DNA from 2 places in the Methylobacterium sp. 142-1Y genome. Region 2 is predicted to be linked to the other one. Evidence: predicted binding sites of a transcription regulator. Region 2 holds the regulator's gene; the other holds the start of a gene.
The links. The regulator PhoB, encoded in region 2, activates phosphate uptake and scavenging genes when phosphate is short. The targets are predictions, from matches to a motif close to TGTCATNNANCTGTCAT.
Positions count from the first base shown of each region.

Region 1 (7,688 bases), 440 kb from region 2:
CGAGCGGTTCTCCCGCGACATCCAGGCGATGCGCTTCATGGCCCGGGTGGTCGAGGCCCTGCGCCCCGAGGCCGAGCGCCTGCGTCCGCGCGAGGTGGTGGAGACGCTGGCCCGCTCCGTCGCCATGGAGATGGATCTCAGGCTCGAAGCCGCCGCCCTCTCGGAACTGGCCGAGAACATCAAGGACGATCCGGAATTCCGGGTGCCCCAGCCGGTCTGGGAGCTGACCGGGCGCGACGTGCTGGCGAGCGAGTGGATCGACGGCATCCGCCTCAACGACCGCGCGGCCATCGTCGAGGCCGGCCACGACGTGGCGGCGCTCGGGCGCACCGTGATCCAGTCCTTCCTGCGCCACGCGATCCGGGACGGCTTCTTCCACGCCGACATGCATCCCGGAAACCTGTTCGTCGATCCGGCCGGGCGGCTCGTCGCGGTCGATTTCGGCATCATGGGCCGGCTCGGGCTGAAGGAGCGCCGCTTCCTGGCGGAAATCCTTCTCGGCTTCATCCTGCGCGACTACCGCCGGGTGGCGGAGGTGCATTTCGAGGCCGGCTACGTCCCCTCGCACCACTCCGTCGACGATTTCGCACAAGCCATCCGGGCGATCGGCGAGCCGATCCACCAGCGCCGGGCCGACGAGATCTCGATGGCCAAGGTGCTCACCCTGCTCTTCGACGTCACGGCCCTCTTCGACATGAGCACCCGCACCGAATTGGTGATGCTCCAGAAGACCATGGTGGTGGTCGAGGGCGTCGCCCGCTCGCTCGATCCGCGCCTCGACATGTGGACCACCGCCGAGCCGGTGGTGCGCGCCTGGCTCGGCCGCAACCTCGGCCCGATCGGCCGGGCCGACCAGGCCCGCCGCGCGGTGCTGACGCTCGCCGACGTGGTCGCCGACGTGCCCGACCTGGCGCAACGGGTGAAGCGCGTGCTGGTGCGCCTCGACGAGGAGGGCCTGCGCGAGGTGACCCGCGTGGAGCGCCGCATCCGCATCGAGACCAAACGGATGGTGTGGTCGACCCTGGCGCTCTGGGCGATCGCCGGATCGTTGCTGGCGATCGCGTTGCGGTGAGGCGCGTTCCGAGGCCTGCTGGAACACGGCCCATCCCACCCACGACCTCATCCTGAGGTGCCGCGTAGCGGCCTCGAAGGAGGGTTCCAGGGATCGCTGAGGTTTCTGGAGGGCTCCTTCGAGGTCAGTCGATCTTCGATCGCCGACACCTCAGAATGAGGTCGAGGGTGGGACAACGAGAGCCGGGCCTTGCGCCCTGCTCTCGCACCCTCTCTGATGGACTCACGGCGCCACGATCCGCTCACCCAGAAGCGGACGCGCCCGGGAGAACGCCCATGCTCACCCCCCTCCGCGCCACGTTGCTCGCCGCGGCCGCCCTCTGTGCGCTCACCGCCCCCACCCGCGCCGCCGACCCGCGCCTCTCCGACGGCAAGGTCAAGCTCGCAGTCCTCAACGACATGTCGAGCGTCTACGCCGATTCCACCGGCCGCGGCTCGGTGATCGCCGCCGAGATGGCGGTGAAGGACTTTGGCGGCACCCTCGACGGCAAGCCGATCGAGGTCGTGTTCGCCGATCACCAGAACAAGCCGGATGTCGGCTCCAACATCGCTCGGGCTTGGTACGACCGGGACGGCGTCGACGTGATCCTCGACGTGCCGACCTCTTCGGTGGCGCTCGCCGTGCAGCAGGTCGCCAAGGAGAAGGGCAAGCTCCTCATCGTCTCGGGCGGCGGCACCTCGGATCTCACCGGCCCGCAATGCTCGCCCACCGGCATCCAGTGGACCTACGACACCTACGCGCTGTCGCACGTCTCGGGCAACGCCGCGGTGAAGAAGGGGCTCGACACCTGGGCCTTCGTCACCGCCGATTACGCCTTCGGCCACGCGCTGGAGCGCGACGCCATCGCCGAGGTGAAGCGCTCGGGCGGCAAGGTTCTGTCCACGGTGCGGGCGCCCTTCGCCACCGCGGATTTCTCGTCCTTCCTGCTCCAGGCGCAGGGCTCGGGCGCCAAGGTCATCGCCTTCGCCAATGCCGGCGGCGACACCGTCAACGCGATCAAGCAGGCGCACGAATTCGGCCTCGTCCAGGGCGGCCAGACCCTGCTGGCCCTCCTCATCAACATCGACGACGTGCACAGCCTCGGCATCGAGGTGGCGCAGAACCTGCTGCTCACCACCGCCTTCTACTGGGACCGCACGCCGGAGACCCGCGCCTTCGCCAGCCGCTTCAAGGAGAAGGCCGGGCTGATGCCGACGATGCACCAGGCCGGAGTCTATTCCTCGGTGCTGCACTACCTGAAGGCCGTGCAGGCGGCCGGCACCGACGACGCCAGGACCGTGATCGCCAAGATGCGCGAGACCCCGGTCAACGACATGTTCGCGACGAACGGCAGGATCCGCGAGGACGGCCGCATGGTCCACGACATGTACCTGATGCAGGTGAAGACCCCGAAGGAATCGACCGGGGAATGGGACCTCTACAAGCTCGTCGCCACCGTGCCGGGCGACGAGGCGTTCCGGCCGCTCAACGAGGGCGGCTGCCCGCTGGTGAAGGCGGCGACGAGGTAGGGCGGCTCCTTCAACGCAGCATGTTGCGCAGGCGGCAATAGCCGCCCATGTCCTGGTAGCCCGCCGGGCAACGCCGCACACAGGCGCCGGCCGCGAATTTCAGCGGCGGCCGGCAGACCTGGCCCCGCCCGAGCTGTCGACGCTGGTACTGGTAATCCTGCGCCGGTCCGGCCAGGGCGGGCGTGAGCGGCAGGACACAGGCGGCGAGGAACAGGGCGGCACTGGTCAGGCGGGCGAGCATCGTGGGAAACTCCGGCGCGAGGCGCGGGGGTAACTGCCTTAGGGGCAGGAAGTTCGCGCCTCGTCCTCGACACGGCTCGATCGCCCCTACCCCTCCACCACCAGTTCCACCCGGTCCGCCGCGAACAGGCTGCGCGTCGCCTGGATCGGCAGGCCCGCCGCATCGACGTTGACGCTGGTGAGCACGATCAAGACCCGGCCGGGCGCGAGGTCGAGGCGGGCGGCCTCGTCGGCGGCGGCCGGTCGGGCGTGGATGCGGGTCGACAGGCGGGTGTAGTCGGCGATGCCGAACTCCGCATAGGCGCGGGTGAGCGAGCCTGAAGCCGCATAGGCCTGCGCGAAGCCCTCGAAGCGCGGCAGCGGCAGGCAGGTGCGGGCCGTCGAGAGCGGGGTGCCGTCCGCGCGGTGGATCGTCAGCAATTCGAGCATCGGCTCCCCGGGCGCGATCCTCAACGCCTCGGCGGTGCCGGGATCGGCCGCGACGGTCTCGCCGGCGATCAGGTCGCCCCAGGCCTCGCGGCCGGCTCGTGTGACGATCTCCGAGAAGCGCGTGCGCCGGCCGATCGGGTAGGCGAGGCGCGGCGTCTCCACGAAGGTGCCGCGCCCCTGCGTCGCCCGCACCAGGCCGCGCTCGGCCAGCGCCGCCAGCGCCCGGCGCACGGTGTGGCGGTTGACCCCGTACCGCGCCGCCAGCGCCGCTTCCGTCGGCAACTGCGCGCCCGCCGCGAGGCGCCCAGCCTCGATATCGGCCGCCACGCCGTCCGCGATCTGGCGCCAGGCCGCCAAGCCCTCGCCGCGCGCCAGAACCGTCACCGTGTCGTCGCCGCCCGCGCCCATACCGTCATCCAAACTTCATTTGCCCTCGGTTCGTCGGTTGTCTATACCATTATACAACCGAGATGCCAGCGGACCTCGCGATGCCCGATCCTAACCCGGCTTCCCGCCGGCCCGAAACGCCCGAGCCTGAGAAGCCCGCTCTGGCGGCCCGCCGCGCCGTGATGGCGCTCTGCGGCGAGGCCCGTCCCGAGGAGTTGCGCCACGCCCTGGCGCGGCTCGGCGCCACCGATGAGCCCGAAGATCTGCGCCCGCCCGAGACCGGCCTGGTGATGACCCGCGGCCGCATCGGCGGCGACGGGCGGCCGTTCAACCTCGGCGAGGCGACGGTGACCCGGGCGGCGGTGCGCTTGTCCAATGGCGAGACCGGCTTCGCCTACCATCTCGGCCGCGACCGGGCGAAGGCGCGGCTCGCCGCGACCCTCGACGCCCTGTGGCAGGTCCCCGCGCGACGCGCGGCGGTCGAGGCGGCTTTGCAACCGGTTGCCGCTCGCCGGGACGAGGAGCGCGCGGCGGAAGCGCGCCGGATCGCAGCGACGCGGGTGACCTTCTTCACCATGGCCCGGGGAGAAGACTGATGGCGAGAGGATTGATGCTCGCCCGCGGCTTTGCCGATCCCGTCCACGACGCCCAGGGCGTCTTCCGCGCTGTCATGGATGCGCTGGCGCGTCCCGGCACGATCCAGCCGCTCGCCACGGATCTCACGCCCCCCGCGCCGCTGACGCCGGACCTCGCCGCCATCGCCCTGGCACTTGGCGATGCCGATGCGCCGCTCTGGCTCGATGCCGGCTTGGCGCGGAACCCAGCAGTGGCGGAGTTCCTGCGCTTCCATACCGGTGCGCCCATCACCCCGGACCCGGCCGAGGCCGCTTTCGCGCTGATCGCGGATGCCGCCGCCTGCCCGGATTTCGCGAGCTTCGCGCAGGGCACGCCGGCCTATCCCGACCGCTCCGCCACCCTGGTTCTCGCGCTCACCGACCTGTCGAACGACGGCTGGCGCCTCGACGGGCCGGGTATCCGGGGGAGCGCCCGCCTGTCGGCCTCGCCGCTCCCGGCGGACATCCTTCCCCGACTCGCCCGCAACCATGCGGGCTTCCCGCAAGGGGTCGACCTGATCCTGGCGGCCCCCGGCCGCGTCGCCGCGCTGCCGCGCTCCACCCGCGTCCAGGAGGGCTAGCCATGTACGTGGCCGTAAAGGGCGGCGAGGCCGCCATCGCCAACGCGCACCGGCTGCTGGCCGAGACCCGCCGGGGCGACACCGCGGTGCCCGAACTGTCGGTGGCGCAGGTCCGCGAGCAGATGGCGCTCCTCGTCGACCGGGTGATGACCGAAGGCTCGTTGCACGATCCCGATCTCGCCGCGCTCGCCCTCAAGCAGGCCCGCGGCGACCTGATCGAGGCGGTGTTTCTCGTGCGGGCCTACCGCACCACCCTGCCCCGTTTCGGCGCCTCCGAGCCGGTCGAGACCGGCGCCATGACGCTTCGCCGGCGTATCTCCGCCACCTACAAGGACCTTCCGGGCGGCCAGGTGCTCGGGCCCACCTTCGACTACACCCACCGGCTGATCGACTTCGCGCTCGCCGCCGAGGGCGAGGCACCGATGGCGGCACAGGCCGAGCCGCTGCCGGATGCCGCCCATGCCCCGCGGGTCACCGACCTCCTGGGGAATGACGGCCTGATCGAGCCCTCCGCTCCCGACGACGGCGTGCCCCCGGGCGACCTCACCCGCGAACCCCTCGACTTCCCGGCCGACCGCGCCCTCCGCCTCCAGGCCCTGGCGCGGGGCGACGAGGGTTTCGTCTTGGCGCTCGGCTACTCGACGCAGCGCGGCTACGGCCGCACCCACCCCTTCGTCGGCGAGATCCGGGTCGGGACGGTGGCGGTCGAGTTCGTGCCGGAGGAGCTGGGATTCGCGGTGCCGCTGGGCGAGATCGACCTCACCGAGTGCCAGATGGTCAACCAGTTCCACGGCAGCGCCGAGGTGCCGCCGCAATTCACCCGCGGCTACGGCCTCGCCTTCGGGCAGAGCGAGCGCAAGGCGATGGCGATGGCCCTCGTCGACCGCGCACTCCGCGCCGAGGAGCTGGGCGAGCCGGTCGGCGCCCCGGCGCAGGACCAGGAATTCGTGCTGGCGCATTGCGACGCGCTCCAGGCGACCGGCTTCGTCGAGCACCTGAAGCTGCCCCACTACGTCGATTTCCAGGCCGAGCTGGAGTTGGTGCGGCAGCTTCGCGCCGAACATGCCGCGCGGCACGAAGCCCCCGCGATGAAGGAGGCCGCCGAATGAGCGCGGAGACCGGCTACAACTTCGCCTATCTCGACGAGGGCACCAAGCGGATGATTCGCCGAGCGATCCTCAAGGCGATCGCGATCCCCGGCTACCAGGTGCCCTTCGCCTCCCGCGAGATGCCGATGCCCTACGGCTGGGGCACCGGCGGCGTGCAGGTCACCGCCGCGATCCTCGGGCGCAGCGACGTGCTCAAGGTCATCGACCAGGGCTCGGACGACACGACGAACGCGGTCTCGATCCGCGCCTTCTTCGCCCGCACGGCGGACGTCGCGGTCACCACCCGCACCCGGGACGCCACCGTGATCCAGACCCGCCACCGCATCCCGGAGGCGCCGCTCTCCAAGGGTCAGGTCCTGGTCTACCAGGTGCCGATCCCCGAGCCCCTGCGCTTCCTCGAGCCGCGGGAGACCGAGACGCGCCAGCTCCACGCGCTGGCCGAATACGGGCTGATGCACGTCAAGCTCTACGAGGACATAGCCCGCCACGGCCACATCGCCACCACCTACGCGTATCCGGTCGAGGTGGCGGGCCGCTACGTCATGGACCCCTCGCCGACGCCGAAATTCGACAACCCGAAGATGGACGATTGCCCGGCGCTCCAGCTCTTCGGCGCCGGCCGCGAGAAGCGGATCTACGCCGTGCCGCCCCACACCCGGGTGCGGAGCCTCGACTTCGAGGACCATCCCTTCCGGGTCCAGACCTTCGACCGTCCCTGCGCGCTCTGCGGCGCCGAGGGGGTCTACCTGGATGAAGTGCTGCTCGACGATGCCGGCGGGCGGATGTTCGTCTGCTCGGATACCGACCATTGCGAGGAGCGCCGGGCGGACGGCCATGTCGGCACCGGCGGCGTGGAGGCGGCCCATGTCTGACCTGACCGTTCGCCGGGCGCAAAAGCCCGACCTGCCGGCCGTCCTCGGCCTCTACGCCGAACTGAACGCCGGCCGGGTCGCGGCCCTGGATCAGGCCGAGGCGCAGCTCGCCCGCCTCGCCTCCTACCCCGATTACGGGCTCTACGTCGCCGAGGTCGAAGGCCGGATCGTCGGCACCTTCTGCCTCGTCATCCTCGACAACATCGCCCATTGGGGCATGCCCTCCGCCCTCGTCGAGAGCGTTGTGGTCTCATCGAGCGAGCGTGGCACCGGCCTCGGCCGGCGGATGATGACGGCGGCCGGCCGCCTCGCGGGCGAGAAGGGCTGCTACAAGCTCGCCCTGTCGTCGAACGTCGATGCCAAGCCCGCCCACCGCTTCTACGAGAGCCTCGGCTTCGAGCGCTACGGCTACAGCTTCCGCCTGGATCCCCCTTTCATCCGCGACGAGGAGACGACGGCATGAGCGACGCCCTGCTCCAGGCCCGCGGCCTGACCAAGCGTTATGGCGCCCGCACGGCTTGCGCCGACGTGTCCTTCGATCTCGACCCCGGCGAGGTGCTGGCGATCGTCGGCGAATCCGGCTCCGGCAAGTCGACGCTGCTGTCGCTGATCGCCACCGAGCTCGCGCCCGATTCCGGCAGCGTCGCCTATCGGATGCGCGACGGGGTGATGCGCGATCTCGGCCACCTGACCGAGGCCGAGCGCCGTGCCCTGATGCGCACCGACTGGGGCTTCGTGCGCCAGGATGCGGCCAAGGGCCTGCGTATGGCGGTCTCGGCCGGCGGCAATGTCGGCGAGCGGCTGATGGGGGCCGGCGCCCGCCACTACGGCAATATCCGCGGCACGGCGCTCGACTGGCTCGCCAAGGTCGAGATC
Region 1 covers NZ_CM173224.1:620,187-627,874, reverse strand. The annotation lists gene ubiB (2-polyprenylphenol 6-hydroxylase) at 1-1,072, shown strand, start outside; gene AC3AOF_RS02870 (ABC transporter substrate-binding protein) at 1,348-2,580, shown strand; gene AC3AOF_RS02865 (hypothetical protein) at 2,591-2,821, opposite strand; gene phnF (phosphonate metabolism transcriptional regulator PhnF) at 2,908-3,657, opposite strand; gene phnG (phosphonate C-P lyase system protein PhnG) at 3,819-4,232, shown strand; gene phnH (phosphonate C-P lyase system protein PhnH) at 4,232-4,831, shown strand; gene AC3AOF_RS02845 (carbon-phosphorus lyase complex subunit) at 4,834-5,940, shown strand; gene AC3AOF_RS02840 (alpha-D-ribose 1-methylphosphonate 5-phosphate C-P-lyase PhnJ) at 5,937-6,812, shown strand; gene AC3AOF_RS02835 (GNAT family N-acetyltransferase) at 6,805-7,275, shown strand; gene phnK (phosphonate C-P lyase system protein PhnK) at 7,272-7,688, shown strand, end outside.
Region 1: a site for PhoB is predicted at 3,660-3,676, ahead of phnF (phosphonate metabolism transcriptional regulator PhnF). Genes of this name have one in related genera too.

Region 2 (7,688 bases):
ATCGTGCCGCGCAGGATCTTCCCCGACCGGGTCTTGGGCAGGCGCCCGACCGTGAGCGCCAAGCGGAAGGCCGCGACCGGGCCGATGCGCTCGCGCACCAAAGCCACCAATTCGCGCTCGATCACGTCCGGGCCTTTCGTGACCCCGGCCTTCAGCACCACGAAGCCGCAGGGCGCCTCGCCCTTGAGGCTGTCGCGGATGCCGATCACCGCGCATTCGGCGACCGCCGGATGGGAGGCCAGCACCTCCTCCATGCCGCCGGTCGAGAGGCGGTGGCCGGCGACGTTGATGATGTCGTCGGTGCGGCCCATCACCGAGACGTAGCCGTCGGCATCGAGGAAGCCCGCATCCGAGGTGTTGTAGTAGCCCGGATAGGTCGCGAGGTAGCTCTCGCGGAAGCGCTCGTCCTGCCGCCACAGGGTCGGCAAGGCGCCGGGGGGCAGCGGCAGCTTGATGGCGATCGTTCCCATCGTGCCGGGGGGCACGGGCTTCCCGGCTTCGTCGAGCACCTGGACGTCCCAGCCCGGCATCGCCACCGTCGGGCTGCCGTGCTTGACCGGCAGCGCGCCCAAGCCCACCGGGTTGGCGGCGATCGGCCAGCCGGTCTCGGTCTGCCACCAATGGTCGATCACCGGCACACCGAGAATCCGCTCGGCCCACGCGACGGTGTCCGGATCGGCCCGCTCGCCGGCGAGGAACAGGGTGCGAAAGCGCGCGAGGTCGTGGCCCTGCATCAGACGGCCTTCCGGATCCTCCTTCTTCACCGCCCGCAAGGCTGTCGGCGCGGTGAACAGGGCGACCGCCCCGGTCTCGGCGATGACGCGCCAGAACGCGCCGGCATCCGGCGTGCCGACCGGCTTGCCCTCGTAGAGCACCGTGGTGCAGCCGTGCAGGAGCGGGCCGTAGACGATGTAGGAATGGCCCACCACCCAGCCGACATCGGAGGCGCACCAATAGGTCTCGCCGGGGGCGACGCCGTAGAGGTTCGGCATCGACCAGGCCAGCGCCACGAGGTAGCCGCCGGTATCGCGGACCACGCCCTTCGGCTTGCCGGTGGTGCCCGAGGTATAGAGCACGTAGAGCGGATCGGTGGCGGCGACCGGCACGCAGGGCGCGCGGCGGCCGGCCGCCTTCGCGTCCGCCACGGCCTGCGCCCAGTCGCGGTCGCGCCCGCCCTGGATCTCGGCTTGCGCTTGCGGCCGTTGCAGGATCAGGCAGGATTCGGGCTTGTGCGAGGAGAGCCGGCAGGCCTCGTCGAGGAGCGGCTTGTAGGCGACGACCCGGGTCGGCTCGATGCCGCAGGAGGCGGCGAGCACCACCTTGGGCGCCGCGTCCTCGATCCGGGCGGCGAGCTCGCGGGCGGCAAAGCCCCCGAACACCACGGAATGCACGGCGCCGATGCGGGCGCAGGCCAGCATGCCGAACAGCGCCTCGGGCACCATCGGCATGTAGAGCACCACCCGGTCGCCGCGCCCGACGCCGAGATCCTGGAGCACGGCGGCGAGGGAAGCGACCTCGTTCAGTAGCTCGGCGTAGCTGATCCGGCGCTTGGTGCCGGTGACGGGGGACTCGTACAGGATCGCCGCCTGGTCGCCCCGCCCGGCCGCGACGTGGCGGTCGACGGCGTTGTGGCAGGCATTGACCTCGGCACCGACGAACCAGCGGCCGTAGGCGCCCTCCTCGGGGGCGAAGACGCGGGTGGCGGGTCTCGCCCAGTCGATCGCCTCGGCGGCCTGTGACCAGAAGGCCTCCGGGTCGCGCTGCCAGGCGGCGTAGGTCTCCGGGTAGCGGCTCGGGCTCGCCATGGCGTCTCCTCCGGTGCCGTCCATCTGCGGGGCGGCCTGCCTGTTCAGATAGAATAGGCCCCGGTCCGGCCGGAAGTCGAACTTTCGTAAGGATGCCGGGCGGATTGATCGCTCCGCCCCGGCGGGTACTCTGGCGCGACAGGGAGCAGGACGACCCATGACCGGCGCGACGATCTACGACCACGGCCTCGACCGGAACCCGGCCAACCACCAGCCGCTCACGCCTCTCACCTTCCTGGAGAGGGCGGCCACGGTGTTTCCCGACCATACGGCCGTGATCCACGGAAATTTGCGGCGCAGCTACCGCGACCTCTACGCCCGTTCCCGGCGCCTCGCCTCGGCGTTGAAGGCCCGCGGCATCGGGCGGGGCGACACGGTGGCGGTGATGCTCGCCAACACCCCGGCGATGATCGAGTGCCATTACGGGGTGCCGATGGCCGGCGCGGTGCTCAACACCCTCAACACCCGGCTCGACGCCGCGATCATCGCCTTCTGCCTCGACCACGGCGAGGCCAAGGTGGTGATCACCGACCGGGAATTCGCCCGCATCATGGGCCCGGCTCTGACCCAGGCCGGGGTGAAGCCGCTCGTCATCGACTACGACGATCCCGAATACGACGGTCCGGGCGAGCGCCTCGGCACGATCGAGTACGAGGACTTTCTGGGTCAAGGCGATCCCGGTTACGCCTGGGCGATGCCGGGCGACGAGTGGGACGCGATCAGCCTAAACTACACCTCGGGCACCACCGGCGACCCGAAGGGCGTGGTCTACCACCATCGCGGCGCGTCGCTGCTCGCGGTCGGCAACGTGGTGGCGGGCAATCTCGGCCGGCACCCGGTCTATCTGTGGACCCTGCCGATGTTCCACTGCAACGGCTGGTGCTTTCCCTGGACCCTGTCGGTGGTGGCCGGCACCCATGTCTGCCTGCGGCAGGTGCGGGCGAAAGCCATGTACGACGCCATCGCGGATCACGGCGTGACGCATCTGTGCGGCGCGCCGATCGTGATGTCGCTCCTCATCAACGCCGCCGCGGCCGAGCGGCGGGAGCTACCCAACCGCGTCTCCTTCCTCACCGCGGCGGCGCCCCCGCCGGAAGCGGTGCTCGCCGGCATGGCCGAGGCGGGATTCGACGTCACCCACGTCTACGGGCTGACCGAGACCTACGGCCCGGCGGTGGTGAACGAGTGGCACGCCGACTGGAACGCCTTGGGCAAGGACGAGCAGGCCGCCCGCAAGGCGCGCCAGGGCGTGCGCTACCCGCCGCTCGAGGCGCTGGACGTGCTCGATCCCGAGACGATGCAGCCGGTCCCCGCCGACGGCGAGACGCTGGGCGAGGTGATGTTCCGCGGCAACGTGGTGATGCGCGGCTACCTCAAGAACCCGACAGCCACCGAGGCCGCCTTCGCGGGCGGCTGGTTCCATTCGGGCGATCTCGGGGTGAAGCACCCGGACGGCTACATCCAGCTCAAGGATCGCTCGAAGGACATCATCATCTCAGGGGGCGAGAACATCTCGTCGATCGAGGTCGAGGAGGCCCTGTTCAAGCACCCGGCGGTGGCCGCCGCCGCCGTGGTCGCCAAGCCCGACGAGAAATGGGGCGAGACGCCGTGCGCCTTCGTCGAACTGAAAGGCTCCGAGATGGTCTCGGCCGAGGAGCTGATCGGCTGGTGCCGCCAGTCGCTCGCCGGCTTCAAGGTGCCCAGGCACGTTGTCTTCACGGAACTGCCGAAGACCTCGACCGGCAAGGTGCAGAAGTTCGTGCTGCGGGAGATGGCGAAGGCATTGTGAGACGGGTTCGACCTGAACTGTTCCGGCCGCAATAAAGGGCGGGATCCCCCTCTTCGCCGTGGATGCAGGGCTGTCCGGGGAAAGAAAGTATCGCTGGTCTTGAACCCTCCCCCCTCTGCGGGGGAGGGTGCCCGGCGGCGCCGGGCGGGAGAGGGGAACCACGCTTCCGGATGAGGCGGAACCGTTCTGACTGGCGCCCTCTGAATCAGCGTCGCGCTGCCCCTCTCCCGGCCTGCTCCGCAGGCCACCCTCCCCCGCAGAGGCTAGCGTGTTCACACTTCTCGGTTCGAGAGCTTCTCCGGTGAAGGTCGCGCGCCTCTCCTCCCCCCGGCGATCCCGGGCTTGCCCGGAATCGCTGCAAGTTGTGGGGAGGAGTTGGAGGTGGGGGTGGTGCCGCGTAGAGCGCGAGGCTACTCCGGCACCACCCCCACCCCTAACCCCTCCCCACAAGGGGAGGGGAAAGCGCGCATATTTACAGAGGGTTAGCTCACGAAGGAGAAGTGTGAATCCGCTAGCCCGCAGAGGGGGGAGGGGGAACTTGCGCTCTTCTTGCCGCGAACAGTTCACACGAAGACCGTATCACGCCTCCGGCGCGAACATCTCGTCGAACGAATAGCCCGAGCCCCGCACGGTGCGGATCGGGTCGCTGTCGCGGCCGCGGTTGATCGCCTTGCGCAGGCGGCCGATATGCACGTCGACGGTGCGCTCGTCGATATAGACGTCGTGCCCCCAGACGCCGTCGAGCAGTTGCTCGCGCGAGAAGACGCGTCCGGGGCTCTGCATCAGGAATTCGAGCAGCTTGAACTCGGTCGGGCCGAGATGCAGCTCGCGACCGTCGCGGCGGACGCGGTGGCTGACCCGGTCGAGCTCGATGTCGCCGGCGATCAGGAGGTCGGCGACGTGGGCGGGCTTGGCCCGCCGCAGGAGCGCCCGCACCCGCGCCAGCAGTTCCGGCACCGAGAACGGCTTGACGATGTAGTCGTCGGCACCGGTGGCGAGGCCCCGCACCCGGTCGCCCTCCTCGCCGCGGGCCGTCAGCATGATCACCGGCAGCCGCTCGGTCTCGCGGCGGGCGCGGATGCGCCGGCACAGTTCGATGCCGGACAGGCCCGGCATCATCCAGTCGAGGAGGACGAGGTCCGGCACCTGCTCGCGCAGGCGGATATCCGCCTCGTCGCCCCGGGCGACGGCGTCGACCTCGAAGCCCTCGGCCTCGAGGTTGTAGCGCAGGAGGAGGGTGAGGGCTTCCTCGTCCTCGACGATCAGGATGCGGGTACTCATCGGGGGCACTCAGGCGGGGGCGGGGGTAAAGGCCCGCCGGGCCGCAAGGCCCGGACGGGCGTCGCCCTCAAGCCTCGGGCGGGGTGTCGAGGGTGGCGAAGCTCGAACGGTCGTTCTTCGGACGCTCGGTCGGCAGGGTCTCGCCGGTGGCGAGGTAGTGGATGGTCTCGGCGATGTTGGTGGTGTGGTCGCCGATGCGCTCGACGTTCTTGGCGCAGAACAGCAGGTGCGTGCAGAACGTGATGTTGCGCGGATCCTCCATCATGTAGGTCAGGAGTTCGCGGAACAGCGAGGTGTAGAGCGCGTCGATGCCGCCGTCCCGGGCCCAGACGTCGAGGGCCGCGACGGTGTCCTGGGTGGCGTAGGCGTCGAGCACGTCCTTGAGCTGCTCCTGGACCAGCTCGTTCATGTGCTCCACGCCGACGACGATCTTCTGCAGCTGGACCTGGTCGGCGATGGCGACGACGCGCTTGGCGACGTTCTTGGCCAGATCCCCGATGCGTTCGAGGTCGCCCGAGACGCGGATCGCCGAGATGGTCTCGCGCAGGTCGACCGCCAGCGGCTGGCGGCGGGCGATGAGGAGGATGGCCTTCTCCTCGATCTCGCGCTGCAGCCCGTCGAGACGCTGGTCGGTGGCGATCACCGCCTGGGCGAGGGCGGCGTCGCGGCGCAGGAGCGCCTGGCCGGAATCGGCCACCATCTTTTCGGCGATGCCGCCCATCTCGGCGATGCTGCGCCGCAGGTTCTGCAACTCCTGATCGTAGGAGGTGACGATGTGGCTCGACATGGGATCTGGCTCCTCGCGCGGAGGTGGAGCGTAGGCTTGTGCCGGCCCGGCAGACCGGGCCGGCGGATGATCGCGTCAGGCCTCAGCCGAACCGGCCGGTGATGTAGTCCTGGGTCTGGCGCTTCGACGGGTTCATGAACAGCCGGTTGGTCGGCCCGAACTCGATCAGCTCGCCGAGATACATGAAGGCGGTGAACTGCGAGATGCGCGCCGCCTGCTGCATGTTGTGGGTGACGATGGCGATGGTGAACTCGCCCCGCAGCTGCTCGATCAGTTCCTCGATGCGGCCGGTCGAGATCGGGTCGAGGGCCGAGGTCGGCTCGTCGAACAGGATCACCTCCGGGCGCTGCGCCACCGTGCGGGCGATGCAGAGGCGCTGCTGCTGGCCGCCGGACAGGCCCATGCCGGACTGCTTGAGCTTGTCCTTGACCTCGTCCCAGAGGGCGCCCTTGCGCAGGGCCTCCTCGACGCGGTTGTCGAGATCGGCCTTGCCGAGGCGCTCGTAGAGCCGGATGCCGAACGCGATGTTGTCGTAGATCGACATCGGGAACGGGGTCGGCTTCTGGAACACCATGCCGACCCGGGCGCGCAGCTCGTTGAGGTCGATCGAGGAATCCAGGATGTTGCGGCCGTCGAGCAGGATCTCGCCTTCCGCGCGCTGCTCCGGATACAGGCTGTAGATCCGGTTGAAGGTGCGCAGCAACGTCGACTTGCCGCAGCCGGACGGCCCGATCAGGGCGGTGACCTGGCGGTCGAGGAAGTTGAGGTTGATGTTCTTCAGGCCCTTGAAGTCGCCGTAGTAGAAGTTGAGGTCCTTGACGGCGAGGCGGATCGCGGCGGACTCGTCGGCCGTGCTCTGGCCCACGACCGGCACGGCGGTGGCGGTGGCGCTCATCGGGGTGTCTCCGGGCAAGGTATCGGATCAGCGGCCCTTGGGACCGCTCAGGACGAGGCGGGCCACGATCGACAGGCCCAGGATGGTGACGGTGATGAGGAGCGCGCCGGCCCAGGCCAGCTGGCGCCAGTTCTCGTAGGGCGAGAGCGCGAACTGGTAGATCATCACCGGCAGGTTCGCGACGCCGCCCATCAGGTTGGGGCTGAACCAGGAATTGTTGTTGAGCGCGGTGAAGAGCAGGGGCGCGGTCTCGCCGGCGATGCGGGCCAGCGCCAGGAGCACGCCGGTCACGATGCCCGACTGGGCCGCCCGCCAGGTGACGGAGCGGATCACGATCGAGTACGGGGCGCCGAGGGCGACGCCGGCCTCGCGCAGGGGGCCGGGCACCAGGCGCAGCATGTCCTCGGTGGTGCGCACGATCACCGGGGTGGCGATGATGGCGAGCGCCACGGCACCGGCCCAGCCCGAATAGCCGCCCATCGGCCGCACCATCAGGGTGTAGACGAAGAGGCCGATCAGGATCGACGGCGCCGAGAGCAGGATGTCGTTGAGGAAGCGGATCAGGTTGGCGAGGTGCGAGCCTCGGCCGTACTCGGCGAGGTAGGTGCCGGCGAGCACGCCGACCGGCGTCGCCACGACGATGCCGAGCACCGTCATCACCAGGCTGCCGAGGATCGCGTTGGCGATGCCGCCGCCCTCGGAGCCGGGGCCCGGCGTGACCTGGGTGAACAGGGCCGGCGAGAATCCCTGCACGCCCTGGATGATGAGCATGAGCAGGATCGAGCCGAGCACGACGGCGCCGAGCACGGTCGCGGCGGTGCAGCCGACGATGAGGAGCTTGTCGGCGGAGCGCCGGCCGGCGCGGACCCGGCCCCAGGCCTGCGGGGCGGGCGGGAGGCGGGCGGGAGCGGTCGGGCCTTCGGAGCCTGAGACCGCGGCGGGGGAAGCGTTCATCGGGAAACGTCCGTGCGGGAGCGGGATCAGGCCACCTTCGCGCGGCGCACCAGCAGCCGGGCGATGATGAGCACGATGAAGGTGACGACGAAGAGGATGCAGCCGAGCGCCATCAGCGCGTGGAGCTGCATGCCGTCGGCCTCGTTGAACTCGTTGGCGATGCGCGAGGCGATGGTC
Region 2 covers NZ_CM173224.1:182,285-189,972, reverse strand. The annotation lists gene AC3AOF_RS00840 (propionyl-CoA synthetase) at 1-1,805, opposite strand, end outside; gene AC3AOF_RS00835 (acyl-CoA synthetase) at 1,963-3,594, shown strand; gene phoB (phosphate regulon transcriptional regulator PhoB) at 4,174-4,875, opposite strand; gene phoU (phosphate signaling complex protein PhoU) at 4,943-5,662, opposite strand; gene pstB (phosphate ABC transporter ATP-binding protein PstB) at 5,745-6,557, opposite strand; gene pstA (phosphate ABC transporter permease PstA) at 6,585-7,511, opposite strand; gene pstC (phosphate ABC transporter permease subunit PstC) at 7,538-7,688, opposite strand, start outside.